DNA from 4 places in the Ensifer sp. ENS09 genome. Region 4 is predicted to be linked to each of the others. Evidence: predicted binding sites of a transcription regulator. Region 4 holds the regulator's gene; each other region holds the start of a gene.
What was found. The regulator PhoB, encoded in region 4, activates phosphate uptake and scavenging genes when phosphate is short. The targets are predictions, from matches to a motif close to TGTCATNNANCTGTCAT.

Region 1 (7,495 bases), on a different contig from region 4:
TGCTCTGGCACGTTTTGGAGAAATTATCTATAAGGCGGCCAACACGCCAGCGGTCGGCGTGAATTTCATCCTAGCGCCGAACATGGAATGATTTTCCACGTACGGACAGCGGAAATGGCCGCACCCGCATCCCAATTCGCGCTTCACAGGCGCTCGGGCGTTCGTACGTCAGTTTTTGGCGATCAGACGGAACGGGGTATTATCCAGTGTCCAAGTCCCTAGATAGCTTCAATTGTCGCTCCACGCTCACCGTCAACGGTGTGGACTACGTCTATTACAGCCTGCCCAAGGCTGAGGCGAACGGTCTCGCCGGCGTATCCAAGCTTCCCTACTCGATGAAGGTTCTGCTCGAGAACCTGCTGCGCAACGAAGATGGCCGCTCCGTCACCAAGAAGGACATCGAGAACATTGCCGCCTGGCTCAACGACAAGGGCACGGCTGAAAACGAGATCGCCTACCGTCCGGCCCGCGTGCTGATGCAGGACTTCACCGGCGTTCCGGCAGTCGTCGACCTCGCAGCGATGCGCGATGCCATGGTCTCGCTCGGCGGCGACCCGGAGAAGATCAACCCGCTCGTTCCCGTCGACCTCGTCATCGACCACTCGGTCATCGTCGACGAATTCGGCACGCCGAACGCCTTTGCCCGCAACGTCGAGCTCGAATACGAGCGCAACGGCGAGCGCTACCGCTTCCTGAAGTGGGGCCAGCAGGCATTCAAGAACTTCCGCGTCGTGCCTCCGGGCACCGGCATCTGTCACCAGGTCAATCTGGAGTATCTGGGCCAGACCGTCTGGACCCGTGAAGAAGATGGCGAGATCACCGCCTACCCGGATACCTGCGTCGGCACCGACAGCCACACCACCATGATCAACGGTCTCGGCGTTCTCGGCTGGGGCGTCGGCGGTATCGAGGCGGAAGCCGCGATGCTCGGCCAGCCGGTCTCCATGCTTCTGCCCGAGGTCATCGGCTTCAAGCTGACCGGCAAGCTCAAGGAAGGCGTTACCGCGACCGACCTCGTGCTCATGGTCGTCCAGATGCTGCGCAAGAAGGGCGTTGTCTCGAAGTTCGTCGAATTCTTCGGCCCCGGCCTCGACAACATGACGCTCGCCGACCGCGCCACCATCGGCAACATGGGCCCGGAATACGGCGCGACCTGCGGCTTCTTCCCGGTCGACAGCGAAACCATCAACTACCTCACCATGTCCGGCCGCGAAGAGAGCCGCATCGCTCTCGTCGAAGCCTATTCCAAGGCGCAGGGCATGTGGCGCGACGGTGACGGTTCCGAGCTCGTCTTCACCGACACGCTCGAACTCGACCTCGGCGACGTCGTTCCGGCCATGGCTGGTCCTAAGCGTCCGGAAGGCCGCATCCCGCTCGAAAACATCGCCTCGGGCTTCGCCACCGCACTTGAAGGCGACTACAAGAAGCCGGGCCAGCTTTCGAACCGCTACGCCGTCGAAGGCACCGATTTCGATCTCGGCCATGGCGACGTTGCCATCGCTGCGATCACGTCGTGCACCAACACCTCCAACCCGTCGGTCCTGATCGCTGCCGGCCTTCTCGCCCGCAACGCGGTCGCCAAGGGCCTGAAGTCCAAGCCGTGGGTCAAGACCTCGCTCGCACCGGGATCGCAGGTCGTCGGCGAATACCTCGCCAAGTCCGGCCTGCAGAAGGACCTCGACGCGCTCGGCTTCAACCTCGTCGGCTTCGGCTGCACGACCTGCATCGGCAACTCCGGCCCACTGCCGGCGCCGATCTCGAAGACGATCAACGACAAGGGCCTGATCGCCGCCGGCGTTCTCTCGGGCAACCGTAACTTCGAAGGCCGTATCTCGCCGGACGTCCAGGCGAACTACCTCGCCTCGCCGCCGCTCGTCGTCGCCTACGCGCTTGCAGGTTCCGTCCAGAAGGACCTGACCAGCGAGCCGCTCGGCGAAGACAAGGACGGCAAGCCGGTCTTCCTCAAGGACATCTGGCCGACCTCCAAGGAAATCCAGGAGTTCATCTTCAAGTACGTCACCCGCGAACTCTACGCGACCAAGTACGCCGACGTGTTCAAGGGCGACGAAAACTGGCAGGCCGTTCAGGTTCCTCCGGGCCAGACCTACGCCTGGGACGATGGTTCGACCTACGTCCAGAACCCGCCCTACTTCGTCGGCATGGGCAAGTCCGGTTCGGGCATCTCCGACATCAAGGGCGCCCGCGTGCTTGGTCTCTTCGGCGACAAGATCACCACCGACCACATCTCGCCGGCCGGTTCGATCAAGGCTGCCTCGCCGGCTGGTGCCTACCTCATCGGTCATGGCGTCGGCGTTGCCGACTTCAACCAGTACGGTACGCGTCGTGGCAACCATGAGGTGATGATGCGCGGCACGTTTGCCAACATCCGCATCCGCAACCACATGCTCGGCCCGAACGGCAAGGAAGGTGGCTACACCATCCACTATCCGTCGAAGGAAGAGATGTCGATCTACGACGCCGCCATGCAGTACAAGGAAGAGGGCGTTCCGCTCGTCATCTTCGCCGGCGTCGAATACGGCAACGGCTCGTCGCGCGACTGGGCTGCCAAGGGCACCAACCTGCTCGGCGTCAAGGCCGTCATCGCGCAGTCCTTCGAGCGTATCCACCGCTCGAACCTCGTCGGTATGGGCGTCATTCCCTTCGTCTTCGAGGAAGGCACGACCTGGGAATCGCTGGGCCTCAAGGGCGATGAGATCGTCACCATCGAAAACCTCGCCAACGTACAGCCGCGCGAAAAGCGCGTTGCAAAGGTCACCTATGGCGACGGCAGCGTGAAGGACGTGCCGCTGGTCTGCCGTATCGATACGCTCGATGAAGTGACCTACGTCAACAACGGCGGCATCCTGCAGACGGTTCTGCGCGACCTCGCCGCTTAATCGCGCGAGCGCAGACAAGGCTCTGGAGCCGGGACGCCGACAGGCGCCCCGGCTCTTTCTTTGAGGTGCAACTGCCGCGATCCGGCTGCTGGATCGCACTCACTTGCCACCTCACTCCAACGTGACTTCCCGTTGATGCAGGGGCGTCGTATGTAGTGAACTCCCCCACAAGGAGTAGGCCGACGGCCGGTAACGAAGTGACGCCATGACATCCGCAGACCGTTCTTTCATTCGTCCTGTTGCGCTGGCTCTCGGGCTGCTCGCAGCCGCCACTACCCCCGTCGGGGCGCAGGAGAAACAGGCGGTCAAGGGCGTTGTCGAACTGTTCACCAGCCAGGGCTGCTCGTCCTGTCCGCCGGCGGATGCGGCGCTGAAGTCGCTGGTCGACGAAGGCGATGTGGTGGCGCTCGCCTATCACGTCGACTACTGGAACTATCTCGGCTGGGCCGACACGCTGGCATCGAAGGAAAACACCGAGCGGCAATATGCCTATGCGCGCATGCTCGGTCGCAACGGCGTCTACACGCCGCAGGCGATCCTGAATGGCCGCGACCATTTGAACGGCGGCAACCTGCAGGCAATCAAGACGCGGCTGGAAACGATGAAGGCGGAAGGCAAGGGGCTTGCCGTTCCCGTCGACGCCAAGATCCTTGGTGAAGAAATCCAGATCACCGTCGGCAGCGGTATCGGCAAGGCCAATGTCGTCGTCGTCTATTTCGATCGCGCCAAGATCGTGAAGATGGAAAAGGGGGAAAACAGCGGCAAGGAAGTCCCCTATTGGCATGCGGTGCGTGACATTCAGACGATCGGCATGTGGGACGGCCAGCCTGCGACCTTCACGCTGCCGGCGACGGTGCTGACCGAGCGCCCCGGAAACAGCGGCTGCGCGATCCTGCTGCAATCGATGAAGGACAAGGAAACGCCGGGCGCCATCATCGGCGCTGCGGCCGTGCTCGCCGGCCCTCAGGGCAAATTGTAGGGACGGCGAAGCGCAAGGGGTTGGTTCGGCCCGGCAGCATCGAGGGGCTGGGGCTGAGGGTTCGAAGTTACCGGACCGAACCGGCCATAACTGCGTTCGGTGAACTCCCGCAGCATGACGATCTGACCGGACATACGGTGGCAACGACTCTGTCCGTCAGCGCCCGCGAGTTTTGCGATGAATTGGGGCGCCGGTTTGACTGAAATGGGGCAGAGGCAAGAAATGACCTCACCGTCCCATGGCTTCCGGCTTGCTTTTCGGCTCGTGTCAGGCACACTGTAATCGTTCTGTCACAACAGAAGGCCGGATTGCCGATGACCGATGAGCCGGATTTGCCGCAAGGCGAGGCGCGCCATCAGCGCGAGACCACTTCCGAAGTGGTCGTCGATCTTCACGAATACAAGAACGCCAAGAACGCTCCCCCCATCACTTTCCATCGCCGCGAACTGGACCAGATCCTGTGGGTCTACGGCCGCATGGTCGGCGAAGGCGAGTGGCGGGACTACGCCATCGACCACTTGAGGGACCGCGCGGTCTTCTCGGTGTTCAAGCGTTCGGGCGAAATGCCGCTCTACCGGATCGAGAAGAACCCGAAACTGGCCGCGAAACAGGGCGCCTATAGCGTGCTGAACATTCACGGCACGATCCTGAAACGCGGCCACGAGCTCGCCCAGGTGCTCAAGGTGTTCGACAAGGTGCTGAGGCTGGTGGAAACCTGACCACCCGGGAAAGGGTGCCATCAGGACGCACGCCGACGTCACAGGTGGAAACGGCCCGATTTGGCTACCGCGCTGCGAGCGCACTTCGCCGACCGAGACCCTTCAGCAAGCGACGATCACTGGTAGAGCGTGTCCGGATAGACGTCTTCCGGCGGGTCGGTCGCCTGTCCCTCGCCAAGCGCGAGTTGCATGATCGTCGTGTCGAGCCAGCGGCCGTGCTTGAAGCCGGTCGCTTTCATCGTGCCCTGCAGTTCGAAGCCGAGCGACCGATGTACGGCGATCGAGGCTGGATGGGCACCACCGATCACCGCGACCATCTGGCGGAAGCCGAGCTCCGTGCAACGCCGGACGAGTTCGACCAGCAGCGCCTTGCCGGCGCCCTTGCCGCGGGCTTCCGGCGCCAGGTAGATGGAATCCTCGACCAGGAAACGATAGGCCGTGCGCGTGCGGAAACCGGATGCGTAGGCATAGCCTATGATCGTCCCGCCCTCGTCTACCGCGACCATATAAGGGTAGCCGTTGCCGATGATCGTTTCGAACCGGGCCCGCATCTCCTTTTCGGATGGCGGGTTGATCTCGTAGGTCGCAACGCCGTGCAACACGGATTCGCGATAGATCTCGGTGATGACGGGAAGATCGGCCAGGGTGGCGTCGCGCAGGGTCAGGGACATGGCTTTAGACTTGATCCCAAGGTTTCGTCGTCCTTTCACTCCCACGGAGCCCGGACGCTTTCAAGCTGCTTCAAGAAACAAAAAAGGCGGCCGAAGCCGCCTTTTCCGTCTGCTGTTCAGACTTAGTTGTTCCGGTTGCCCATGAACTGGAGCAGGAACATGAACAGGTTGATGAAGTCGAGGTAGAGCGTCAGCGCGCCCATGATCGCCTTGCGGCCGGCAACGGTGCTGTCATCGGCTTCAAAGTACATTTCCTTGATCTTCTGCGTGTCGTAGGCGGTGAGGCCTGCGAAGATCAGCACGCCGATCACGCTGATCGCGAAGGCGAGCGCCGAAGAGCCGAGGAAGATGTTGACGATAGACGCGATGATGACGCCGAACAGACCCATAATCAGGAACGAACCCATGCCGGACAGGTCCTTCTTCGTGGTGTAGCCGTAAAGCGACAGGGCGCCGAACGAAGCGGCGGTCACGAAGAACGTCTGAACGATGCTCTGGCCGGTGTAGATCACGAAGATCGACGACAGCGACAGGCCCATCAGGGCGGCATAGATCCAGAACGTCGTCTGCGCGGCAGAAACGCTCATGCTATTGATGCGGAAGCTCATGAAGAACACGAGTCCCAGCGGCGCCAGCATCACCACCCACTTCAGCGGGCTCGTGTAGATCGCAGCACCGAAGGCAGTCAGCTGGCCATCCGAAAACGCCATCTGAAAGGCCAGGTAGGCCGCGACGCCAGTGATCGCCAGACCAAGCGCCATCAGGTTGTAGACCTTCAGCATGTATGCGCGAAGGCCTTCGTCAATCACGGCACCCGCCTGAGCGCCGGCGGGCGACATTCGGGTTTGGTAATTTCTCAGATCAGCCATTGTTTCCTCATTCAAGCTCCGGTGGATGTTACGGTGTCGGGCGGCGAGTATCGCCCTGGAAGATGAGCTTCCACGCCCAGGCGCCGCTGCGGAGCTCCAGCATGCCTGTGGACAAATATGATGCCGAAACCCGCTGCACACAAGACCCGGCACTCCCGGATTCCGTTTCACCGGACCGATTCAGTCCGGTGCAATAGGGATTTACGGTTAACTCGGCCCGGTCAAAGTTCGCGCAGGACCGGCGCCGCCTTCTGCCCGAGAATGCGCCATGTACCGGCAAGTCCGATGCCGACCGTCATCACCAGCGCCGCCACAACCGTCACGATCGCCACGTCGGGCAGGAAGCTCGATGGCAGCGTCATGATGCGGCTGACGACGAACCAGGCGGCGATACCGCCGGCAAACAGCGCAAAAACGGCGGTTGCAAGACCGAGGATCGCGTATTCGTAGCTGAACGCCTTGATGAGCGTCACCCGCGTTGCCCCCAGCGTCTTCAGAACGACCGCGTCATGGACGCGCGCCCGGTTGCCGGCAGCAAGCGCGCCGGCCAGTACCAGCACGGAAGCGACCAGCGCCACGGCGGCCGCCGCCCGGATCGCCGTTGCCAGCTGCCCGAGCAGACCATTCACAATGTCGAGAGCGTCCTTCACCCGCACGCTGGTGATCGTCGGATAGGCATTGGTGACGGCCTTCAGAACCGCCGCCTCCTCTTCCGGCGTCGCCGACGGATCGATCACCGTCGCCAGCCAGGCATGCGGTGCGCCGGCAAAGGTATTCGGCGAGAACACCATGACGAAGTTGATCGACAGCGATTCCCACTCGACATTGCGGAAGTTGGCAATCTTGGCGGTGATGTTGCGGCCGAGCACGTTGACCGTGACCGTATCGCCGATCTTCAGGCCGAGTTCGCCGGCCTCCTCGGACGAAAAGGAAACCAGGGGTTCGCCGCTGTAGTCGGCCGGCCACCAGGTGCCCTCGGACAGCGTCGAGTTCTCCGGCTTGTTCTTGGCGTACGTGATGCCTCGGTCGCCGCGCAGCACCCATTGGCCTGCGGGCGGCACGTTGCGGCCGTTCACGTCCTCGCCGTTGAAGGCGGTGATGCGGCCGCGCAGCATCGGCACCTCGATGACCTTGCCCCTCGGGATCGCCTGGTTCAGCACCGAGCGGAAACCTTCGATCTCGCTGCCCTGGATATCGACGAAGAAGAAGTTCGGCGCGCGCTCCGCCATGCTTCCGGTGAGTTCGCGGCGCAGATTGCCGTCGATCAGCGCCAGCGTCACGAGCAGCGCAAGCCCGAGGCCGAGCGACAGCACCACCGAGGAGGTCAGCGCACCCGGACGGTGAATGTTGCCGATCGCCA
Region 2 (7,495 bases), on a different contig from region 4:
CCATTGTTGGCGAAGTGGTTGAGCACGGCCTTCTCCGCGGACGAGACGTTGGCCGCCGCCGCGATCGCGGCGAGATCGACCGTCGACTGCATTTCACGCTTCTGGACGGTGAGGTAGCCGTAGTCGATCGCCAGCGCCATGGACGTGATGACCAAGGGCATGGCCAGGGCGGCCGAGACGCCGATGTTGCCGCTACGTGCACGGGCGAGGGAGCGCATGGGATTCCACAGCATATCAAACCCCTCCGATGCGGATGGTTGCAAAGCGCTCGATCTGTTCGCTCGGCATGGCGAAGGTGAACAGGTTGAAGATCGGCAGGTCGCCGGCGTCGTATTTGATCCGGACGGTGAACTGGTTTGCGTTGTTGGCGTCGTCCTTGACGGTGACGCTCATGCGCGACGACTTGATGAAGGCCTGATCCATCGTCGTGCGACGGATATAGTCGGTCGCGAGCCGTTCACGCTCGGTTTCGGAGAGGCCGGCAATGGCCGTGCGGGCAGCATCGGCGGCGATCTGCTGAATGGAATGGGCGGCACTCAGATAGACGCCGTATGCGATCAGGGTCAGCACGCACATGAAGAAGAGCGGTGCTATTATTGCAAATTCTATCGCAGCGGCCCCGTCTCGGCCACCTAACAGGCGCTTGAAATTGGACATTGCAGCATCTCCGCGTACCCACGTTGCTGTATTTTTCGAATGTCCCTGCACCCCTAACGTGATCCTCAAATATTAATTTTTTCATACTCTGATAAGTTGTTGAATCCCAAGGCATTTCGCGTTTGTTGCAAAATGTGTATTCACAGTTGAATTAGGGTTTATGAAAATGAGCTAGTTTTCGCCCTGATGCGACGGCTGCGCGCGCCCCTTGTGCGGGCTCTGAGATGCGCGCAAAGGCTGCCGGTTATGTCGCCGGCAGGGAGTGCAGCTTGGGCGCATATCCGGTCACTGCCGTGCGGGCGGCGCGCGGTAATGTTCGAGCTGACGGTTGAGCGCCGCCAGGTCGGCGCGCAGTTCGGAGATCTCGCGCAGCAGCACGTCGTCGACCTTGTGATGCAGCGCGATCAACTCGACCTCCGATTTGAGATTGACTTCGTAATCCTTCGACGCGGCGAAGCGGTCGCGCTCGGCCTGGCGGTTCTGCGACATCATGATCACCGGCGCCTGCAGCGCGGCGAGCATCGAAAGCACCAGGTTGAGGAAGATGTAGGGGTAGGGATCAAACGCTCCGGTGATGAGCAGCACCGAATTGATCACGACCCAGCAGACGAGAAAGCCGCAGAAGCCGATGATGAAGCTCCAGGAGCCGCCGACCCGGGCGATATTGTCCGCGAGCCTGTCGCCGAAGGAGAGCCCGGCCGTAAACGCCGCGTGGGAATCCGTGGAAAGCGTCCGGCGATCGCGGGCGTGGGCGAGGATGCGGGCCTCGATCTCGCCCAGCTCGCTGATCGGCTTGCCGAAAAGCTGTTTCGAAATGTCGTTGAAATGCGGCATGGGGATCTCCGGTGTTGGCCGGATAAATCTAGGGCATGTCGCGCAAAAGTGCGCAGCGGTTTTGCTTTGCCCGCGTGCGATCCATCAAAAGCTTAAGGCATGGGGGGAATTCAGGCGTCAGCCAATACCGCCATGGCGGAAGGCGCGAAGCCGGACCGGGTGCGACCGGTCCGGCTTCTTGTTTCAGTGGGTTTCGGCAGCGCTTGCGAACAGGTCCGCGTGCGACTTGAAGAACCGGTCGGTCGAGAAGCGGTCGCCGAACATCATGTCGTGCTGCAGGAAGCGGTAGTCACGCAGCAGTGCCGGCACCTTCGGCTGGCGCGACCATTCGGCGACTTCCTTGCCGTTCTTGCGGATCAGCATGTAGCGGTCGACAACGCGGTACTGGTCGTACACCTTGCCGAGGAAACCGGTATAGTAGGGGTGCTCGTAACCGGACTGCTTGAGGATCTGGTAGGAGAGGAAGGCCGGGCTGATGGTGCCGACGTTCTTCTTCGGACCGGTCTTGTTCGACCAGACGACGAGCGGCGTTTCATGCTGCGCCTTCATCTGCTCCTTCGAACCTTTGCGTTCCGCCGTCACGCCCTTCATGAATCCGGTGCTGGTATAGACGGTGTTGAGCGGCGGCAGGTGGTCGCCGAAGAGCACGATGACCGTTTCGCGGTCGCGGTTCTTGGCCCAGTCCATCAGCTTCTTCAGGCTGTCGTCGGCTTCCTTGATGCCCTGGGCATAGGTGGCAAGCACCTGGCGGTCGGCTTCCGGCAGGTCGCCTTCGACCTTGATGGTGTTGTTGGCGTAGCGGTTGGCCTCGTAGGGGCCATGGCCCTGGAGCGTGACGGCGAAGAAGAAGAACGGATCGTCCATCGCGTCGGCCTGGCGGATGATCTCGTCGGTCAGAGATTCGTCCGAGGCGAAGATGCCGCGCTTCTGCATCGGCGGCATGTTCTCTTCCGACTTGAACATGTCGAAGCCGAAGGCCTTGTAGACGGCGGTCCGGTTCCAGAACCAGCTCTGGAACGGATGGATGGCGCGCGAGACATAACCTTCGCCACGGAAGAAGGTGGCAAGCGACGGGATCGGATTGCGGATGTACTGCTGGTACGGGATGCTGCCATAGGGCAGGAACGCGTTGGAGAAACCGGTGAGCGCCTCGAACTCGACGTTGGCGGTCATGCCGCCGAACTCCGGCGAGAAGACGTTGCCCGACTGCATTTCGCGGATCGTCGGCATCGGATCTGGCGACAGCTTGACGTTCGGCAGGCGGGTCGGATCCCAGAAGGATTCGCTCATCAGCACGATGACGTCGGGCTTGCCGCGGTGCGAGGTGCCGGCCGGCAGCGGCTTCACCGGGATGCGGTCGATCGCGTCGGCCATGTAACCGGCGGGCGCGCTGACATTGGCCATCGGCAGGTTGATGGCAAAGGCGAGCGCAAAGCCGTTGTGCTTATAGTTCTCGGTCTGGTCCCACATGATCGGGATGACCTTGAGGCGATCACGGATCCAGGAGAACTGGTTGTAATCCATGATGTTCCAGAAGGCGACGAGCAGCGGCAGCGCGAAGGCGAGGCGGGCCATGCGCTCGCGGGTCGTGAGCTTCGGGAAGGTGCGCCAGGCAAAGCGCAGCAGGAGGGCGATGCCAACGACGGCGACGACCAGGCCGACAGCGATGCCGACGGCCGTCCACGGACGGTCCTTCACCAGAACCGGCATCAGTTCCATGATCTGGCGACCGAACAGGAAATCGGTCGGATAGAGCGGATCGGACAGGAAGACCTGCTTCTGCTGGCAGACGACGGCGGGGATGATGGCAAGCGGCGCAATCACCACGGCAGACTTGTGCTCGCGACCGAAAATGCCGTCGACAGCGAGCAGGATCAGGAAGAAGGCGCCAACGGTCGTCAGCGCCGGGCGCGTCGGATCGAGCATGTAGGCGATGCTATCGGCAAGCGACTGACGCACGATCAGTTCGACGAGGAATACCAGAACGGCTGCGACGAAGAGGGAGAAGAATGCGCTGCGGGTGGCCGCGAGCGTCTTGGCGTGCCGTGTGGCGAAGCCCGGTCTATCGACATAGACACGTGAGCCTCTCGCAACCGCGGAATCGATACTGGCCAACATATTCTCCAATTTCATAAATGCGTCGTGTAACTGTCATACGCCCGTCATTTTGAACAGGGGATGAATGGTTTCTTAACGGACATGGAGGGTGGCTTTTCGTGGCGTGAAGCCACGCGAACAGCCCAGCATAAGGACCGGGAAAAACAGAATTTTTCGGTTTTTTTCGTGTCGTTGCGATTGCCTGTGGGTATTTTCCCGCAGATTGCGCTAAAGAACATTGCGAAAGTCAGCTGCAATCGTTCAGGACAGACCGACAGGCCCGCTCATGACCGCCCATAAAAACGCCCCTTCGCTCCTTCGCATCGCAATTGCCCAGCTCAATCCGACCGTGGGCGACATTGCCGGAAACCTGGCCAAGGCGCGTGAGGCGCGCGCCGACGCGGCGCGCCAGGGCGCCGATCTCCTGCTTTTGACGGAGCTGTTCATTTCCGGCTATCCGCCGGAAGACCTCGTTCTGAAGCCGGCCTTTCTGAAGGCGTGTCTCCAGGCCGTCGAAAAGCTCGCTGCCGAGACGGCCGATGGCGGTCCGGGCGTGATTATCGGCTTCCCGCGGCTGGCAAAAACCGGCCGGCACAATTCAATAGCCGTGCTCGACGACGGTAAGGTGATCGCGGTCCGCGACAAGGTCGACCTACCGAACTACGGCGAGTTCGACGAGAAGCGCGTGTTCGATCCGGGCCAGATGCCGGGGCCGGTCAATTTCCGCGGCGTGCGCATCGGCATTCCGATCTGCGAGGACATCTGGGGCGATCTCGGGGTCTGCGAGACGTTGGCCGAAAGCGGTGCTGAAATCCTGCTGTCGCCCAATGGCTCGCCCTACTATCGCGGCAAGGTCGACGTGCGCCATCAGGTGGTGCTGAAGCAGGTGATCGAGACGGGCCTCCCGATGATCTACGCCAACCAGCTCGGCGGCCAGGACGAGCTGGTGTTCGACGGCGCCAGCTTCGCCTTCAACACCGACAAGTCGCTCGCCTTCCAGATGAGCCAGTTCGAAGAGGCGATCTCGATCGTGGAGTGGAAGAAGGGCGACAGCGGCTGGCATTGCGAGCACGGCCTGAAGTCGCGCCTGCCGGAACGGGAGGAGGCGGACTACCGCGCCTGCTTGCTCGGCTTCCGCGACTATGTGAACAAGAACGGCTTCAAGAATGTGGTGCTCGGCCTTTCCGGCGGCATCGACTCCGCCATCTGCGCGGCACTTGCCGTCGATGCGCTCGGCGAGGAGCGGGTGCGCACGGTCATGCTGCCCTACCGCTACACTTCGCAGGAATCGCTGAAAGACGCCAAGGAATGCGCCGAGGCGCTTGGTTGCCGTTACGACATCGTGCCGATTTCCGAGCCGGTCGAAGGGTTCCTCAGCGCTCTCTCCGATACATTCGAAGGTACGGAGTCCGGCATCACCGAGGAGAACCTGCAGAGCCGCACCCGCGGCACCATTCTGATGGCGATCTCCAACAAGTTCGGCTCGATGGTGGTGACCACGGGCAACAAGTCGGAGATGTCGGTCGGCTACGCCACGCTCTATGGCGACATGAACGGCGGCTTCAACCCGATCAAGGACCTCTACAAGATGCAGGTCTACGCGATCTCGAGCTGGCGCAACACCACGGTTCCGCCGGGCGCGCTCGGTCCTTCCGGCATCGTCATTCCGCAGAACATCATCGATAAGGCGCCTTCGGCCGAGCTTCGCCCGAACCAGACGGACCAGGATTCGCTGCCGCCCTATCCGGTGCTCGACGACATTCTCGAATGCCTGGTGGAAAAGGAAATGGGAACGGACGAAATCGTCGCTCGCGGCCACGACGAGGCGACCGTTCACCGGGTTGAGCATCTGCTCTACATCGCCGAATACAAGCGCCGGCAATCGGCGCCGGGCGTCAAGATCACCAAGAAGAACTTTGGCCGCGACCGCCGCTACCCGATCACCAATCGCTTCCGCGATCGGGGCTAGGGAGTGGACACCCGCTCCGAGGAGACGGACGGCCGACAGGGCCGTCCAGAATTTACGGAGGAGGAAATCCGGCTCCTGCGACTTTGGTCGGCGAGCGACGTTTCGGCCGGCCGGCAGCTTTCGGCGCAGGTCGGCTATTTCGCGACGCCTGCGATCTTCGGGACCTATGGCCTTGCGACGGGAAGCCTCACTCTCGTCGGCGTTGCCTTCATCTGCATCCTGCTCCTGCTAGCCTGGGGTCTGCTCACCACCTGGCGGGATCGGCGCGATTCCATCCTGATGCAATCGGTCTGTTCCAAGGTGTTGGCGACCCTGCCGGTCGGTGAAGACAAGAGATAGCGGCCATATCCGGGGAGAAGAGCATGCGCAGTTCCGTCGAAATCCACGACATCTTGACCGGCGAGACGCGGGTTGTCTGGCAGACGGACAGGCTGGTCGAGGCGCCAAACTGGTCGCGCGACGGTGAGCATCTGATCATCAATGGCGACGGCAGGCTCTATCGGCTTGATCTTGATGGCTCCGAGCCGGTGGAGATCGATACAGGCTTTGCCACGCTCTGCAACAACGATCACGGCCTCTCGCCGGATGGTAAGACGATCGCGATCAGCGACAAGACCGAGTTCGGAAAATCGGCGGTCTATCTGCTGCCGGCCGAAGGCGGCACGCCGCGGCTCGTCACCCGCAACCTGCCGTCCTATTGGCACGGCTGGTCGCCCGACGGGAAAACGGTGACCTATTGCGGGATCCGCGACCAGCTCTTCGACATCTACACGACCTCCGTCGATGGCGGCGAGGAGCGGCGGCTGACCCATGGCGAGGGCCGCAATGACGGGCCGGACTGGTCGGCAGACGGCGAATGGATCTATTTCAACTCCAGCCGTACCGGCCAGATGCAGATCTGGCGGATCCGCCCGGACGGACGCGACGTCACGCGGATCACCGACAGCCCCTATGGCGACTGGTTCCCGCATCCGTCGCCTGATGGTAAGCACCTGCTGGTGCTTTCCTATGACGGCGATGTCTTCGATCACCCAAGAGACCTCAATGTCCGCTTGAGGCTGATGGACATGGACGGCGGCAATGCCCGCATCCTGTTCGCGCTCTTCGGCGGGCAGGGAACGATCAATGTTCCGAACTGGGCGCCGTCGAGCGATCGTTTCGCCTTCGTCCGCTACGAACCGGAAAGCTGACCGCGCTGGACAAGTATATCGGGACCATGCTAGCGAAGCGGTCGTTCGCAGGGCGCATCCGATCCGCGGGAAGGGCAAGGCCCGCCTGTCTCACTGAACTTGGTTGCCACACCTCTTTTCAGTCTGTGGGCGCGGATACCGGACGTGAATGAAAGGAGGTCTTTCATGATCACGCGCGATCTTTCCGCGAACATTACCCTCGATACGATCCGCAAACGGGCCAAGGCTTTTTTGAAGGCCGTCAAGGCTGGCGATGCCAGTGTTAGGCAGCGGGCAATTCCCTACTTCTCCGAACCGACCGCAATGGGCCTTCAGGATGCCCAACTGGTGCTGGCCCGCGAATTCGGCTTTGCCAGCTGGACGCGGCTGAAGCGGCATCTGGAGAAGGCCGAGAGCGGCACGCCGTCGACCGAACAGGTCGCAAACCGCTTTCTCGCTCTGGCGACGGTCTCCTATTTCGGCGACATCGCCGCCGATCCCGAGCGGTTCTCTCAGGCGCTTGATCTGCTCAAGGACCATCCTGAGATCGCCGGGGACAGCATTCACGTGGCCGCCGCACTCGGCGACGCCGCGGCGATCGACCGCTTTCTCGATGGCGACCCGAAACTTGCAGAGAAGCGCGGTGGTCCGTTTGACTGGGAGCCGCTGCTCTATGCCGCCTATGCACGCGTTCCCGGCCGCTCGTCGCTGCCGGCGGGCGCCCGCCTGATCGCGCGCGGGGCTGATGCAAACGCCTACTGGCTCGACA
Region 3 (7,495 bases), on a different contig from region 4:
CGCATGGCCGACCAGAGCGGATGCGTCATGTTGAAGAGACCGGTGAGGTTGGTGCCGATCACCTCGCCCCACTGCTCCGGCGTCATCTTGTGGAACATGGCGTCGCGGGTGATGCCCGCATTGTTGACCAGCACGTCCACCGGACCGAGGTCGGCCTCGACCTTGGCGATACCTTCGGCGCAGGCCTGATAGTTGGAGACGTCCCACTTGTAGACCGGGATGCCGGTTTCCTGCTTGAAGGCCTGGGCCTTCTCGTCATTGCCGGCATAGTTGGCAGCCACCCTGTAGCCGGCATTCTTGAGTGCGATGGAAATTGCCGCACCAATGCCGCGCGACCCACCCGTGACCAATGCTACCCTGCTCATATGCGCCTCCCACTTGATCAGTTCAGTTTTCCGAATGCCTTCTTCATCAGCTTTTCGCCGACCTGTTGCCCGTAGAGCCCGGCGACCGCTTGAAACTGCGGCGTAGCCAGAGCGGACAGAGCCACCTCGCACTTTTCCAGAGCGAGACCCATCATCACCTCGGAGAGCTGCTCCAGCGACGCCTTCAGCGCACCGCTGTCATCGTTCAAGGCCGCGACCATCACGTCCTTGAAAACGCTCTCCTCGTCGGAAGTCGTATGTTTCAGCATGCACTGTACCAGCCGCGCCTCGTCGAGAGGCGCGGGATTGGCATGTGCAGAAACGATCGGCGAACCGGCCAGAAGCAGGGAAAATGGAACCCACCTGGCGCTGTTCATGCCGCCAGACCGATCAGAGCCGCTCGACGCACATGGCGACGCCCATGCCGCCGCCGATGCAGAGCGTTGCGAGCCCCTTGGAAACGCCGCGGCGCTTCATTTCGAACAGCAGCGTGTTGAGCACGCGGGCGCCGGACGCGCCGATCGGGTGACCGATGGCGATCGCGCCGCCATTGACGTTGACGATCGACGGATCCCAGCCGAGATCCTTGTTGACCGCGCAGGCCTGGGCCGCGAAGGCTTCGTTGGCTTCCACCAGTTCGACATCACCGATCGCCCAGCCGGCCCTAGCCAGCGCCTTGCGCGAGGCCGGGATCGGGCCGGTGCCCATGACCTGCGGATCGACGCCGGCGGTTGCCCAGGAAACGATGCGGGCAAGCGGCTGGATACCGCGCTTGGAGGCCTGCGCCTCGGTCATCAGTAGCGTTGCTGCAGCGCCGTCATTGAGGCCCGAGGCGTTGCCTGCCGTGACCGTGCCTTCCTTGTCGAAGGCGGGGCGCAGCTTCGTCATCTGGTCGAGCGTTGCACCGTGGCGGATATATTCGTCCTGGTCGACGGTGACGTCGCCCTTGCGGCCCTTGACGATGAAGGGAATGATCTCGTCCACAAAGCGCCCGGCCTTCTGGGCGGCTTCCGCCTTGTTCTGCGAGGCGAGCGCAAATGCGTCCTGTTCCTCGCGGCTGAGCTGCCACTGGCGAGCGACGTTCTCGGCGGTAATGCCCATGTGATAACCGTAGAAGGCGTCGGTCAGGCCGTCCTTGATCATCGTATCGATCATCTTGAAGTCGCCCATCTTCACGCCGCCGCGAAGATGCGAGCAGTGCGGCGCCATCGACATGGATTCCATGCCGCCCGCGACGATGATCTCAGCATCACCGGTTGCAATCTGCTGCATGCCGAGCGCGACCGCGCGCAGGCCGGAGCCGCAGAGCTGGTTCATGCCCCAGGCGGTCTTTTCCTGCGGAACGCCGGCCTTCATCGCAGCCTGGCGCGCCGGGTTCTGGCCTTCGCCGGCCTGAAGCACCTGGCCGAGGATAACCTCGTCGACCTCACCGGCTTCGATGCCTGCGCGCTCGAGCACGCCCTTGATGACGGCTGCGCCAAGCTCGTGCGCCGGCGTGTTGCCGAAGGCGCCGTTGAAGGATCCGACCGCGGTGCGGCCGGCGCTGGCGATCACGATGGAGGGATTGCTCATGGGACGTTTCCTCAGATCTTCTGGCCTAATGGAGGCAGACTGGCAAAGCGCGCGACGCAAGTCAAACGCCTTGATGCAGTGCCATAAAAGCATCACCTAAAACGCAACCGCAAGATTTTGCACTTGCGTCGCCGCAACGCACAAAGACATTGTCAGCGGCGCGCTTTTGCGGATACTCTGAAAAACGCAATAAAGACGGGATGATGGGGGAGAGGAGACCCTGATGGCGAAGCACGAAGGCCAGATCGTTATCAAAAAATATGCGAACCGGCGGCTCTACAACACCGGGACCAGCACCTATGTCACGCTCGACGACCTGGCTGTGATGGTGAAGAAGGGTGAGGACTTCATCGTTCAGGATGCGAAATCCGGCGAGGACATCACCCATTCCGTGCTGACGCAGATCATCTTCGAGCAGGAGTCCAAGACCGGCAATACGCTGCTGCCGATCTCCTTCCTGCGCCAGCTGATCTCGTTCTACGGCGACCAGATGCAGATGGTGGTGCCGAGCTATCTCGAACATTCGATGCAGGCTTTCACCGAGCAGCAGTCGCAGATGCGCGAGCAGATCAACAAGGCCTTCGGCGACACGCCGCTCGGCAAGAACCTGCAGGTTCCGCTGCAACTTGTCGAAGAGCAGGTGCGTCGCAACACCGAGATGTTCCATCAGGCCATGCAGATGTTTTCGCCCTTCATCACCGCGCCGCCGGTGAAGGAAACGAAGAAGGCCGAAGCCAAGGATATCGACGAACTGAAGGAGCAGCTGCGCGCGCTCCAGACCAAGCTCGACAATCTCGGCTAAAGGACGACCAGGCAGGGAAAACGCTTCCTGCCTTCACTTCACCTGCAACAGCGATCGCGGAAATCGGGGCGGCGTCGCCTCGAACCGTAAGGGCCTAGAGGCCAATCGACACGTCGCGGCCGGCCGAGCGCATCGAGACGGCAAAGCCGGCGATGACATCGATGAAGCTGATGGTCATCAGGATGAAGAAGAGCTGCGTTGCCGCCGGTGCGAGCAGCAGAAATTCGATCAAAAAGACGATGAACAGGATCATCGAGAGCAGATGATCCATCAGTGCGCGGCTGCTCGTGCGCGTCGCTTTCAGCAGCTCGACGAAGAGCAGCAGCAAGGCGCCGACGATCAGGAGGTCGCCGAAGCGCATCGTCCAGGTCGCGCCTGATAGCATGGAGAGCGACACCATGTCGGCGTTCAGGCCGGCGAGGCCGCCGAACATTCCGATCATCGCGAGATTGTAGATTGCAAAAGGCAGGATCAGCAGCGGTATGGCAGCAAGCATCAGAACTCCTTGACCGCGTTTATGGGGGACCAAGTTTGTGCGGCGTCGTCACGCAAGGCGCCAGCGATACCACGGCGACCAAGCAAGATCATGTCAGATGCAAAACAAAAGGGCCGGCAGAGCCAGCCCTTTGAACCTAATCCGCGAACGGAAGCGCTTATGCGCTTTCCTTCGGGGTCAGAACCTGACGGCCACGGTACATGCCGGTCTTCAGGTCGATGTGGTGCGGGCGGCGCAGTTCGCCGGAGTTCTTGTCTTCGACGTAGGTCGGGGTCTTCAGAGCGTCAGCCGAACGGCGCATGCCACGCTTGGACGGGCTCGTTTTTCTTTTAGGTACAGCCATTTCATTCTCCACTTATCGGGCAAACACTGTTCAGCAGCCGAAATGGCCGTGTAAAACAGATGTTAATCACGGAAATTTGGCGCGCTTATACATGGCCAGCTGCTGTTTGACCAGTCCCCACGGGCAATTTTTCGACTCGACCTTTTCAGACCTCGTCTTCGATGACGACCCAAGGCTCTGCGCGGGCGGCTTCTTCCCATTTCAGGAACGCCGGATGTGCCTTTACGCGGTTCATGTAGCCGAGCGTTTCTGGATCCGCAACGAGATCATAGACGTCGAAGCGGTTGACCACAGGTGCGTACATCGCATCGGCCGCGGTGAAGGCGCCAAAGAGGAACGGACCGCCGGATTGGGCGAGCGCCTGCCGCCAGATCGTCTCGATGCGGGCGACATCCGCACGGACGTCCTCGGCAACGTCCAGCGCCTTCTTCGCCCGACGGATGTTCATCGGGCAAGCGCCGCGCAACGCCCTGAAACCGGAGAGCATTTCCATCGAATAGCTGCGCGCCCGGGCGCGCGCCTGACGGTCGGCCGGCCACAGCCCGGCATCGGGAAAAAGCTCGGCGACGTAGTCGATGATCGCAAGCGATTCCCAGACAAGGAAATCGCCATGCCTCAGCAGCGGCACCTTTCCGGTCGGCGAGACCGCGCGTATTTCCGGATTGCCGGCGGCGAAGTCGAAGGGGATAACCACGTCCTCGAAATCGATGCCGGCCGCCATCATCGCGATCCATGGCCGCATCGACCAGGACGAATAGTTCTTGTTGCCGACAAAAAGCGTAAGTCCGGTCATTTCCGTTCCTTGGTTGCTGGTCTCTCCGAGAAAACGATCAGTTCCTCGAATTGGTTCATGTCCTCGAACGAGCAGAAAGCGGGTGGGTCGAGCGCGATCACCGGCGCCTGCTCGCGCAAAAAAGCGAGCTGTTCGTCCAGCATCACCTGCCAGCGCAGCAGCGCCCCATCGTCGAGCCAGTCGACGGGGTAGGCATAGGTGATGTGGAATTCGTAATCGTCATGATCAGGATGCCGGTAGCCGAAGGCGTCTGCGAAGGCGTCGCGCCAGGCCTTGAGACAGGCGCGATCGGCGGCACTGTCGCCTTCGAGTGCAAGGCCCGTCGGGGTGACCTCGGTCACGCGGGCGCGGAACGGCTCCAGCGGCACAAAATTCGCGAGCTGTTCGCGGTAGTGCGCGGTCATCACCTCGATCGGCGTATCGAACGGCATGTCAGCCGGCCAGTAAGGGAGTTTCCGGCGGTGTTCGATGATGCCCTGGAAGATTGTCATGTGCAGGCTGGAGGGCGCGGTAAAGGCGAACTGCCGCGCCTCGGGCATCGCCATCAACCGGTCGCGCACGCCAAGCACGGCGGCCTCGGACGGCGACCCGGCAGTGACGTGAGAGACGACCGTGTTGCCCGGTTCCGGCAGGAAGCGGCCTTCGGTGTCGTAGCGCGTTCCGAGATGTCTCGGCGGGGCATGGTTGGCGTTGCGGCCAAAGGCGAGAAGCGAGGGGGAAATCAAGGTCATGGAGCGATCGAGCCTTTCAAAGGGAGAGAGGCCCAGATGGCAGAACTCTACAACGCGAACATGACATCGCCCAGTGAGCCCATCCAATGAAAAGGTCTGATCCTAATTATAAAGGCAGGTGATGTAACCGCCGGAGCGGCTGGCGCGGCGCTCGATCAGGTTCGCCAGGCGCTTCAGCCCGCGGCCCGGCTTGCCGGCGTTGCGCTCTTTCGGATTGGGCAGCGAAACAGCAAGCAGCGCCGCCTGCCGTCGCGAAAGCTTCGACGCCGAAACCCCGAAATGGTGGCGGGCGGCCGCCTCGATACCGTAGATCCCGTCGCCCCATTCGGCGATATTGAGATAGATCTCCATCATCCGCCGCTTGCTCCAGACGAAGTCGGCGGCGACCGCCAGCGGCAGTTCCATGCCCTTGCGCAGGAAGGAGCGGCCGTTCCAGAGATAGAGGTTCTTGACCGTCTGCATCGGAATTGTACTGGCGCCGCGGGTGGATTCCCCTTCGAGCGCATCTTCGACCACGCCCCGCATCTGGCCCCAGTCGACGCCGTCATGGGCGCAGAACTGGCCGTCCTCCGACATCATCACCGACTGCACCAGAACCGGGGCGATATCGTCGAACTCGACCCATTGCCGATCGTAGCCGCGCAGCAGCACGAGATCACGCAGCATCAGCGTCGAGACGGGATGGATGAACTCCACCAGATAGAGAACGATCAGTGCGTAAGGAAGGACGAGCAGGCCAAGCACGGCGAGCACGATCTGGCGGCGGCGCGTGCGCAACGTCCGACGAAGCGAAGACCAGCGACTGGAAGGCACTTCGCCCTCCTCGCGCGCTTCCGGAACGACGTTCGCGGCCTGACTGTTCACCTCGCTGTCCATCCGCTTCTCTTAGTGCATGCGCAGGCAGAGTTGAACGGGCTTTCTGGCAAAAGGCAAGGCGTGCAGGCGGCTGTCCCAGGGAAAGCGCGCGGCTGCGACACGAATCCCCGTTGAAAGCCCCCTTCGCTCATGTCAAAGAGCGCGCATGAGCCAGGAACCATCGCCTTTTACCCGTCGCCTCGCCACCAATGCCCGCGCCGTCGAGGCGCTGCTGGAACGTCTGCTCGGCCAGACGACGGAAGCCGACGAAATCGCCCGGCCGGCAAACCTGTTGGCTGCCATGCGCCACGGGGTGCTGAACGGCGGCAAGCGCCTGCGCCCCTTCCTGGTGATCGAATGCGCCGATCTTCTCGGCGGCAATGCCGACGCGGCTCTGCGGGTCGGCGCCGCACTCGAATGCGTGCATTGCTACTCGCTCGTCCATGACGACCTGCCGGCGATGGACGACGACGACATGCGCCGCGGCCAGCCGACCGTGCACAAGGCCTTCGACGAGGCGACAGCGATCCTTGCCGGCGACAGCCTGCTGACCTTCGCCTTCGACATCATTGCAGCACCCGAGACCTCGCTTTCGGATGCGCAGAAGGTGGCACTGGTTCTGGCGCTCGGTCGCGCCGCCGGCCACGGCGGCATGGCCGGTGGACAGGCGCTCGACCTGGCCGCGGAAAAATTGCCGCCGGACGAGGCCGGGATCGTCACACTGCAGGCGATGAAGACGGGGGCCCTCATCCGTTTTGCCTGTGAGGCTGGAGCCATTGTCGCCGACGCCTCCAGGGACGATCGCGCGCGGCTTCGCGCCTTTGGCGAAAAGATCGGCCTTGCCTTCCAGCTTGCCGACGACCTGCTGGACCTCACCGCCGATGCGGAGACCATGGGCAAGGCAACCGGCAAGGACGCCGCCCGCGGCAAGGGCACGCTGCTGGCGCTACACGGCCAGGCCTGGGCGGAAGAGCGACTGGAGCAACTGGTCGCAGAAGCCGAAGCGCTGCTTGCGCCCTATGGCGAGCGCTCGGCCATTCTCGTCGAAGCCGCCCGTTTCATCGCCAACCGCAGGAGCTAGATCCATGAGCAAATACTGGTCGCCGATCGTCTCCAAGCTGAAACCCTACGTGCCCGGCGAACAGCCGCGCATCGAAAACCTGGTGAAGCTCAACACCAACGAATGCCCCTACGGCCCGTCCGAGAAGGTGCTCGACGCGATCGCCGCGGCAGCGAGCAGCGATCTTCGCCTCTACCCCGACCCGCTGGCGTTGACGCTGCGCCAGACGATTGCCACACGCTATAGCGTGACCGCCGAAGAAGTCTTCGTCGGCAACGGATCCGACGAGGTGCTGGCGCATATCTTCGCCGGCTTGCTGAAACACGACGCGCCGCTGCTTTACCCGGATATTTCCTACAGCTTCTATTCGACCTACGCCCGGCTCTTCGAGATCGACACGGTCGAGGTACCGCTCAACGATCGCTTCGAGATCGATCTCGTCGATTACGACCGGCCCTGCGGCGCCATCATCCTGCCG
Region 4 (7,495 bases):
TGCAAGCCCGCGCCTGCGCTCCACCGCAAAGCCGCTGCTCGAAGTGCTCGCCGGCATTCCGACCATCGTCTACGGTTTCTTTGCGCTGGTGACGGTTGGTCCGTTCCTGCGCGATATCTCGGCGCAGATGAACGGTCTCATGACCGGCAACTACCAGAACTTCATCCAGGCACAGAGCGTGCTGACGGCCGGCATCGTCATGGGCATCATGCTGATCCCATTCGTGTCGTCGCTGTCGGACGACATCATCACCCAGGTGCCACGGGCCCTGCGTGACGGCTCGCTCGGCCTTGGCGCCACCCGCTCGGAAACGGTCAAGAAGGTGATCCTTCCCGCCGCTCTTCCGGGCATCGTCGGCGCGCTGCTGCTGACTGCCTCGCGCGCCGTCGGCGAGACCATGATCGTGGTGCTGGCAGCCGGTGTCGCGGCCCGCATGCAGATCAATCCGTTCGAGCCGATGACGACGGTGACGGTGAAGATCGTCAACCAGCTGACGGGTGACCTTGAGTTCACCTCGCCGCAGACGCTGGTGGCCTTCGCGCTGGGCATCACGCTCTTCGTCATCACGCTCGGCCTCAACATTTACGCGCTCTACATCGTGCGCAAATACCGGGAACAGTACGAATGACCGACATCGCTTCCCCGACCGTCCGGATCTCCGCCCGTCCCGCATCCGCCAAGCGCGATATCGGCATCAAGCGTCGCTATGCTGCCGAACGCCGGTTCCGCTTCTACGGCATGGCCGCGATCAGCACCGGTCTCTTCTTTCTGGCATTGCTGCTGTGGACCGTATTTTCCAACGGCTACACCGCATTTCAGCAGACGACAATCACGCTGCCGATCGAGTTCACCGAAAAGGTCATCGACCCCAAGGGCGAACGCGCGACCGACGGCAAGGTGCTGATGACCGCCAACTATCCGCTGCTGGTGCGCGACGCGCTCGTCAAGCAGCTTGGTATCGACGCCACCAAGCGGCCGCAGGTCAAGCAGGCGACCGACATGGTTTCCGCCAGCTCCCGCACGCTGCTGCGCGACATGGTCGTCGCCGACCCGTCGATCATCGGCAAGACGGTTCCTGTCACGCTGCTGGCCGAAGCCAACATCGACTCCGCCTTCAAGGGCCAGATCGATCTCTCTGTCGATGAGGGCAAGCGCAAGGTCAAGGACCAGCAGGTCACCTGGATGAACGATCTGGCGAGCGCCGGCATCCTGAAGAAGAGCTTCAACACCGGCATCTTCACCTTCGGCGCCTCCAGCCGTCCTGAAGCGGCGGGCGTCGGCGTCGCTGCCCTCGGCTCGCTCTACATGATGCTGATCGTGCTGGTGCTGTCGCTTCCGATCGGCGTCGCCGCCTCGATCTACCTCGAGGAGTTTGCGCCGAAGAACCGGCTGACCGACCTGATCGAGGTCAACATCAACAACCTCGCGGCCGTTCCGTCGATCGTCTACGGTCTCCTGGGCCTTGCCGTCTTCATCAACTTCGCCGGCATGCCGCGCTCGGCAGCCGTCGTCGGCGGCTTCGTGCTGACGTTGATGACCCTGCCGACGATCATCATCGCCACCCGTGCGGCGTTGAAGGCGGTCCCGCCGTCGATCCGCTCGGCGGCCCTCGGTCTCGGTGCGTCGAAGATGCAGACCATCTTCCACCACGTGCTGCCGCTCGCCATGCCCGGTATCCTGACCGGCACCATCATCGGTCTTGCCCATGCGCTTGGCGAAACGGCGCCGCTGCTCCTGATCGGCATGGTTGCCTTCGTTGTCGATTTTCCCGGTTCGCCGATGGAACCGTCGACGGCGCTGCCGGTGCAGATCTACATGTGGGCCAACGAGGCGGAACGCGCCTTCGTCGAGCGCACCTCTGGCGCAATCATCATTCTTCTCATCTTCCTGGTCGTCATGAACCTTGGAGCCATTCTGTTGCGACGTCGCTTTGAGCGCCGCTGGTAGTGAGGTAATTACTATGAACATCATGTCAGAAGCAGCAGTCGAGAAGGCCCTGGATCAGAAAATGAACACCGTGCCCTACAAGATGATCGGCAAGGATGTGTCGGTCTACTACGGCGAGAAGCGCGCGCTTTTCGACGTCAACCTCAACATCCGCGAGAACACCGTCACGGCGCTGATCGGTCCTTCGGGTTGCGGCAAGTCGACCTTCCTGCGCACGCTGAACCGCATGAACGACACGATCGAGAACTGCCGCGTCACCGGCAAGATCACGCTCGACGAGGACGACATCTATGACCCGACGATCGACGTCGTCGAACTGCGCGCCCGCGTCGGCATGGTCTTCCAGAAGCCGAACCCGTTCCCGAAGTCGATCTACGACAACGTCGCCTACGGTCCGCGCATCCACGGACTTGCCCGCACCAAGGCCGATTTTGACGAAGTGGTCGAGACCAGCCTGCAGAAGGCCGGTCTGTGGAACGAGGTAAAGGATCGTCTGCAGGAGCCGGGCACTGGCCTTTCCGGTGGTCAGCAGCAGCGCCTCTGCATCGCCCGTGCGGTCGCCGTCAGCCCGGAAGTCATCCTGATGGACGAGCCCTGCTCTGCGCTTGATCCGATCGCGACGGCCAAGGTTGAAGAGCTCATCCACGAACTGCGCACGAACTTCACGATCGTCATCGTGACCCATTCGATGCAGCAGGCCGCCCGCGTTTCGCAGCGCACCGCCATGTTCCACCTCGGCAATCTCGTCGAGGAGAACGACACCGACAAGATGTTCACCAATCCGGATGACCAGCGCACCCAGGATTACATCATGGGCCGCTTCGGCTGAGGCCGCATAAGGCTGCAACAGTAACTGCAAAGCGCCCGTAAGGATCGACGATCATGTCCATGCATATCATGTCCGCCTATGACGAAGAACTGAAGTACCTGACGCGCCGCATCTCGGAGATGGGCGGTCTCGCCGAGCAGATGGTCGCCGAATCCGTTCGCGCGCTGGTCAATTCCGACCTCGCTCTCGCACAGAAGGTGATCTCGGACGACACCGTTCTCGACGACGCCGAGCGCCAGATCGGCGAGAAGGCGATCGTCACCATCGCCAAGCGCCAGCCGGTCGCCGCCGACCTGCGCGAGATCATGGGGTCGATCCGCATCGCCTCCGATCTGGAACGCGTCGGCGACCTTGGCAAGAACACCGCCAAGCGCGTGATCGCGGTTGCCGGATCCGGCATTCCGCGCAAGCTCGCCCGCGGCCTGGAGCACCTGGCAGAGCTTGCTCTCGTCCAGCTCAAGGAGGTGCTCGACGTCTACGCTTCGCGCTCGCCTGAGAAGGCCAACAGCATCCGCGAGCGCGACGAGGAGATCGATGCGATCTACACCTCGCTGTTCCGCGAGCTCTTGACCTACATGATGGAAGATCCGCGCAACATCACGCCCTGCACGCATCTTCTGTTCTGCGCCAAGAACATCGAGCGCATCGGCGACCATGCGACCAATATCGCTGAGACGATCTATTACATGGCGACGGGCGCCCAGCCGGAAGGCGAGCGTCCGAAGGATGACACCACGTCGACGCTGGGCTCGGTCAACGACTGAGCGCCAAGCGCGCCGCAAGCATGCATGCCCTTTGAAATCTGATCCGGTCGCGGCTTCGGTCGCGGCCCCGAGTTCCTGTATCTGAAGCACGCGGTTTTCGCCCCGCCTTTGAAATCGGCGGATGTGCTCCAGATTTAGAGTGTCTGAGCGCCGGCCGGGCCGATGAGCCCAAAGGCCGCCCGCGGTAAGGAGACGTTACCTGATGTTGCCAAAAATCGCCGTAGTCGAAGACGAAGAGGCGCTGAGCGTTCTGCTGCGTTACAATCTGGAAGCCGAAGGCTTCGACGTCGACACGATCCTCAGGGGCGACGAGGCGGAGATCCGGCTTCAGGAGCGGCTGCCCGACCTGCTTATCCTCGACTGGATGCTGCCCGGTGTTTCCGGCATTGAACTTTGCCGTCGGCTGCGCCAGCGTCCGGAGACCGAACGTCTGCCGATCATCATGCTGACGGCGCGCGGCGAGGAAAGCGAGCGCGTCCGGGGTTTGGCGACCGGCGCCGACGACTATGTGGTCAAGCCCTTCTCGACGCCGGAGCTGATGGCGCGCGTCAAGGCGATGCTGCGCCGGGCAAAGCCCGAGGTGCTCTCGACTCTGCTTCGCTGCGGCGACATCGAACTCGACCGCGAGACCCACCGCGTTCATCGCCGCAGCCGCGAAGTGCGCCTCGGCCCGACCGAGTTCCGTCTTCTGGAGTTCCTGATGTCCTCGCCGGGCCGCGTCTTCTCTCGCTCGCAGCTTCTGGATGGCGTCTGGGGGCATGACATCTATGTCGACGAGCGCACCGTCGACGTGCATGTCGGTCGTCTGCGTAAGGCTCTGAACTTCTCGAACATGCCCGACGTCATCCGCACCGTTCGCGGCGCCGGCTATTCGCTCGAAAGCTGAGCGGTCTGAAAGTCGCCAACAAAAAAAGGGGCCGATCGGCCCCTTTTTTTGTTGATGCTGTCCGGCTTCTTAGCGGGCCCTGCGGCGCTCCCCCGACGGCTGGTAGGCCAGCCGCGCATGGAAGGTGCAGTAAGGCGAGGCTTCCGGGGAATCGTTGCCGCAGAAGTGAAACTCTTCCTTCAGCGGGTCGCCGATCGGCCACTTGCAGGTGCGCTCGGTGAGCTGGGTCAGCTCGAGGCGGCGCGACATCGGCACGACAACGTCGGTCCGGGTGCTGAAATCCTGCTCGGCAACGAGATCGACTTCGATTTCTTCCTTGAGAACGACAGCGCCGGCCGCGCGTGCAACCGGGCGGGTCGAAACGCGCGAAGCGTAGTTCGGCGCGCGCGGTGCCGAAGTCGGGCGCTTCGGACGGGCCGCCGTCGTGGTGCTGCCACCGGCCTTGGCGCGACCCGGCAGGCTCAGGCGGTGAACCTTGCCGATGACAGCGTTACGGCTGACGCCGCCGAGCTGTGCCGCGATCTGGCTTGCGCTCAGGCCCTCGGACCAAAGCTTCTTCAGTTTCTCCACCCGCTCGTCAGTCCAGTTCATTTCTGCACTCTCCGTTCTCAGCGTTGGGGATGGCAGAATCCCTCACCGCACCCCGGCTGAGCCCCGGGGTTGCAAACGCGATAACTCTTTTGGTGACTAGGTCCGCCGCATGCGTCTAGTAATTGAATGTTAACGTACTGACCGCTGGACTCTGTGGCAAGAGTCCCGGGAATCAGGCCGAATCGATTTCGTAGTTTTCCCCAACTTGCTCGGCCAGCGTTGCATTTTTGCAAGCCCTCCCGGACGATTTTTCTGCTGCCAGGAATCGACCCTTCATGTTGCGCTGCAAGGCTTGGTTTTGTTGACATTGCACCGCGAAATGGGAATAGTGCCTGCGCCGCCGAAAGGCGGCATTTTTGATTTTTATCGGCCCGCGTGAGGCGCGGGATCGATGTCGATCTGGAGTGAAGGAGAGCCTCGCATGACTGCAACAACGCCGCTTTACGATACCTACATGCGCGCGCCGTTGCGTTTCGAGCGAGGAGAGGGCGCCTGGCTGATCGCTGAAGACGGCACGCGTTATCTCGATTTCGGTGCCGGCGTTGCCGTGAACTCGCTCGGCCACGCGCATCCCCACCTCGTCGACGCGCTGAAGGCGCAGGCCGACAAGGTTTGGCATCTGTCCAACCTCTATGAGATTGCGGGCCAGGAAAGCCTCGGTCGCCGGCTGACCGCGGTGACCTTTGCCGACAAGGTGTTCTTCACCAATTCGGGTGCGGAAGCGCTGGAATGCGCCATCAAGACGGCACGGCGTTACCACTTCTCCAAGGGTCACCCGGAGAAGTTCCATGTCATCACCTTCGAAGGCGCCTTCCACGGCCGCACGATCGCGACGATCGCCGCCGGCGGTCAGCAGAAGTACATCGAAGGTTTCGGGCCGAAGGCGCCGGGCTTCTACCAGGTCCCGTTCGGCGATATCGCTGCCGTGAAGAATGCGATCACAGAGGAAACTGCAGCGATCCTGATCGAGCCGATCCAGGGCGAGGGCGGCATCCGCCCGGCGACCAAGGAGTTCATGCAGGAACTGCGCGCGCTCTGCGACGAGTTCGGCCTGCTCCTGATCCTCGACGAGGTTCAAACCGGCGTCGGCCGCACCGGCAAGCTGTTTGCCTATGAATGGGCCGATATCCGTCCGGATATCATGGCGGTCGCCAAGGGTATCGGCGGCGGCTTCCCGTTCGGCGCGTGCCTGGCGACCGAGGAAGCCGCATCTGGTATGGTGGCGGGCACGCATGGCTCCACATATGGCGGCAACCCGCTGGCCATGGCCGTCGGCAACGCCGTGCTCGACGTCGTTCTGGCCGACGGGTTCCTCACGCATGTGCGCGATGTCGCGCTGGTCTTCCGTCAGGGTCTTGCGTCGCTCAAGGACCGTTTCCCTGATGTCATCGATGAGATCCGCGGCGACGGTCTGATGCTGGGCATCAAGGTGAAGGGCCCTTCGGCCGATCTGCTGAAGGAAATTCGCGCGGAGAAGCTTCTGGCCGTGCCGGCCGGCGAAAACGTACTGCGTTTGCTGCCGCCGCTAACGATCACGGCCGAGGAGGCCCGCGAGGGCCTGGCGCGTATCGAACGCGCCGCCGAGGCGGTTCGCAAGGCAAGCGGCAACGCCGCGGCCTGAAGGTAGCGACCCAGGGCCGACTAAGGCGTTAGAATGACCTTCGTGCGGGCACGTCGATAGCGTGCCGCACCAGGGACCGATTTTTCAGACAGGAACCGAGTACGATGGCAGGCACCAGACATTTTCTCGATCTTTCGGCCATGACGGCCGCCGACCTCCGGACGATCATCGACGATGCGCGCGTCCGAAAGGCGGCGACCAAGGCCGGAACCGCCGAGAAGCCGCTCGCCGGCAAGATGCTGGCGATGATCTTCGAAAAGCCCTCCACCCGTACGCGCGTTTCCTTCGATGTCGGCATGCGCCAGCTCGGCGGCGAAACCCTGTTTCTGTCGGGTACCGAAATGCAGCTCGGCCGCGCCGAGACGATCGGCGACACAGCCAAGGTCCTGTCGCGTTATGTCGACGCCATCATGATCCGCACCACCGACCACCGCCGTCTTCTGGAGCTGGCCGAACATGCGACGGTCCCCGTCATCAACGGCCTGACCGACGATACGCACCCCTGCCAGATCATGGCCGATATCCTGACCTTCGAGGAGCATCGCGGTCCGGTGAAGGGCAAGACGATTGCCTGGACCGGTGACGGCAACAACGTGCTGCATTCGCTGATCGAAGGTTCCGCCCGTTTCGGCTACCGTATGAACATGGCCGTGCCGCTCGGCTCCGAGCCGCAGGACAAGTTCCTGAATTGGGCGCGCAACAATGGCGGCGAGGTCCTCTTGTGTCATGACGCCGAGCAGGCCGTCGCCGACGCCAATTGCGTCGTGACCGACACGTGGATTTCGATGAACCAGGAACACCGCGCCCGCGGCCACAACGTCTTCCAGCCCTATCAGGTCAACGAGGCGCTGATGAAG

Region 1: a site for PhoB is predicted at 4,154-4,170, ahead of IB267_RS29910 (DUF2794 domain-containing protein). Genes of this name have one in related genera too.
Region 2: a site for PhoB is predicted at 3,641-3,657, ahead of IB267_RS02540 (LTA synthase family protein). Genes of this name have one in related genera too.
Region 3: a site for PhoB is predicted at 5,152-5,168, ahead of IB267_RS30100 (DUF1868 domain-containing protein). Genes of this name have one in related genera too.

Annotation. Positions count from the first base shown of each region.
Region 1 covers NZ_JACVBP010000007.1:216,837-224,331, forward strand. Annotated here, with positions in the region: gene IB267_RS29895 (hypothetical protein) at 1-91, shown strand, start outside; gene acnA (aconitate hydratase AcnA) at 207-2,897, shown strand; gene IB267_RS29905 (thioredoxin family protein) at 3,103-3,876, shown strand; gene IB267_RS29910 (DUF2794 domain-containing protein) at 4,191-4,595, shown strand; gene IB267_RS29915 (GNAT family N-acetyltransferase) at 4,712-5,266, opposite strand; gene IB267_RS29920 (Bax inhibitor-1/YccA family protein) at 5,389-6,135, opposite strand; gene IB267_RS29925 (ABC transporter permease) at 6,357-7,495, opposite strand, start outside.
Region 2 covers NZ_JACVBP010000001.1:508,443-515,937, reverse strand. Annotated here, with positions in the region: gene IB267_RS02555 (TadG family pilus assembly protein) at 1-233, opposite strand, end outside; gene IB267_RS02550 (TadE/TadG family type IV pilus assembly protein) at 235-657, opposite strand; gene IB267_RS02545 (DUF1003 domain-containing protein) at 943-1,491, opposite strand; gene IB267_RS02540 (LTA synthase family protein) at 1,675-3,606, opposite strand; gene IB267_RS02535 (NAD+ synthase) at 3,875-5,557, shown strand; gene IB267_RS02530 (hypothetical protein) at 5,561-5,896, shown strand; gene IB267_RS02525 (TolB family protein) at 5,920-6,747, shown strand; gene IB267_RS02520 (ankyrin repeat domain-containing protein) at 6,913-7,495, shown strand, end outside.
Region 3 covers NZ_JACVBP010000007.1:254,525-262,019, forward strand. Annotated here, with positions in the region: gene IB267_RS30065 (beta-ketoacyl-ACP reductase) at 1-365, opposite strand, end outside; gene IB267_RS30070 (hypothetical protein) at 383-742, opposite strand; gene IB267_RS30075 (acetyl-CoA C-acetyltransferase) at 756-1,937, opposite strand; gene phaR (polyhydroxyalkanoate synthesis repressor PhaR) at 2,161-2,739, shown strand; gene IB267_RS30085 (membrane protein) at 2,834-3,235, opposite strand; gene rpmF (50S ribosomal protein L32) at 3,393-3,578, opposite strand; gene IB267_RS30095 (glutathione S-transferase family protein) at 3,724-4,371, opposite strand; gene IB267_RS30100 (DUF1868 domain-containing protein) at 4,368-5,102, opposite strand; gene mtgA (monofunctional biosynthetic peptidoglycan transglycosylase) at 5,205-5,978, opposite strand; gene IB267_RS30110 (polyprenyl synthetase family protein) at 6,124-7,038, shown strand; gene hisC (histidinol-phosphate transaminase) at 7,043-7,495, shown strand, end outside.
Region 4 covers NZ_JACVBP010000002.1:958,202-965,696, reverse strand. Annotated here, with positions in the region: gene pstC (phosphate ABC transporter permease subunit PstC) at 1-628, shown strand, start outside; gene pstA (phosphate ABC transporter permease PstA) at 625-1,947, shown strand; gene pstB (phosphate ABC transporter ATP-binding protein PstB) at 1,961-2,776, shown strand; gene phoU (phosphate signaling complex protein PhoU) at 2,827-3,540, shown strand; gene phoB (phosphate regulon transcriptional regulator PhoB) at 3,743-4,426, shown strand; gene IB267_RS12765 (GcrA family cell cycle regulator) at 4,496-5,017, opposite strand; gene IB267_RS12760 (aspartate aminotransferase family protein) at 5,439-6,638, shown strand; gene argF (ornithine carbamoyltransferase) at 6,743-7,495, shown strand, end outside.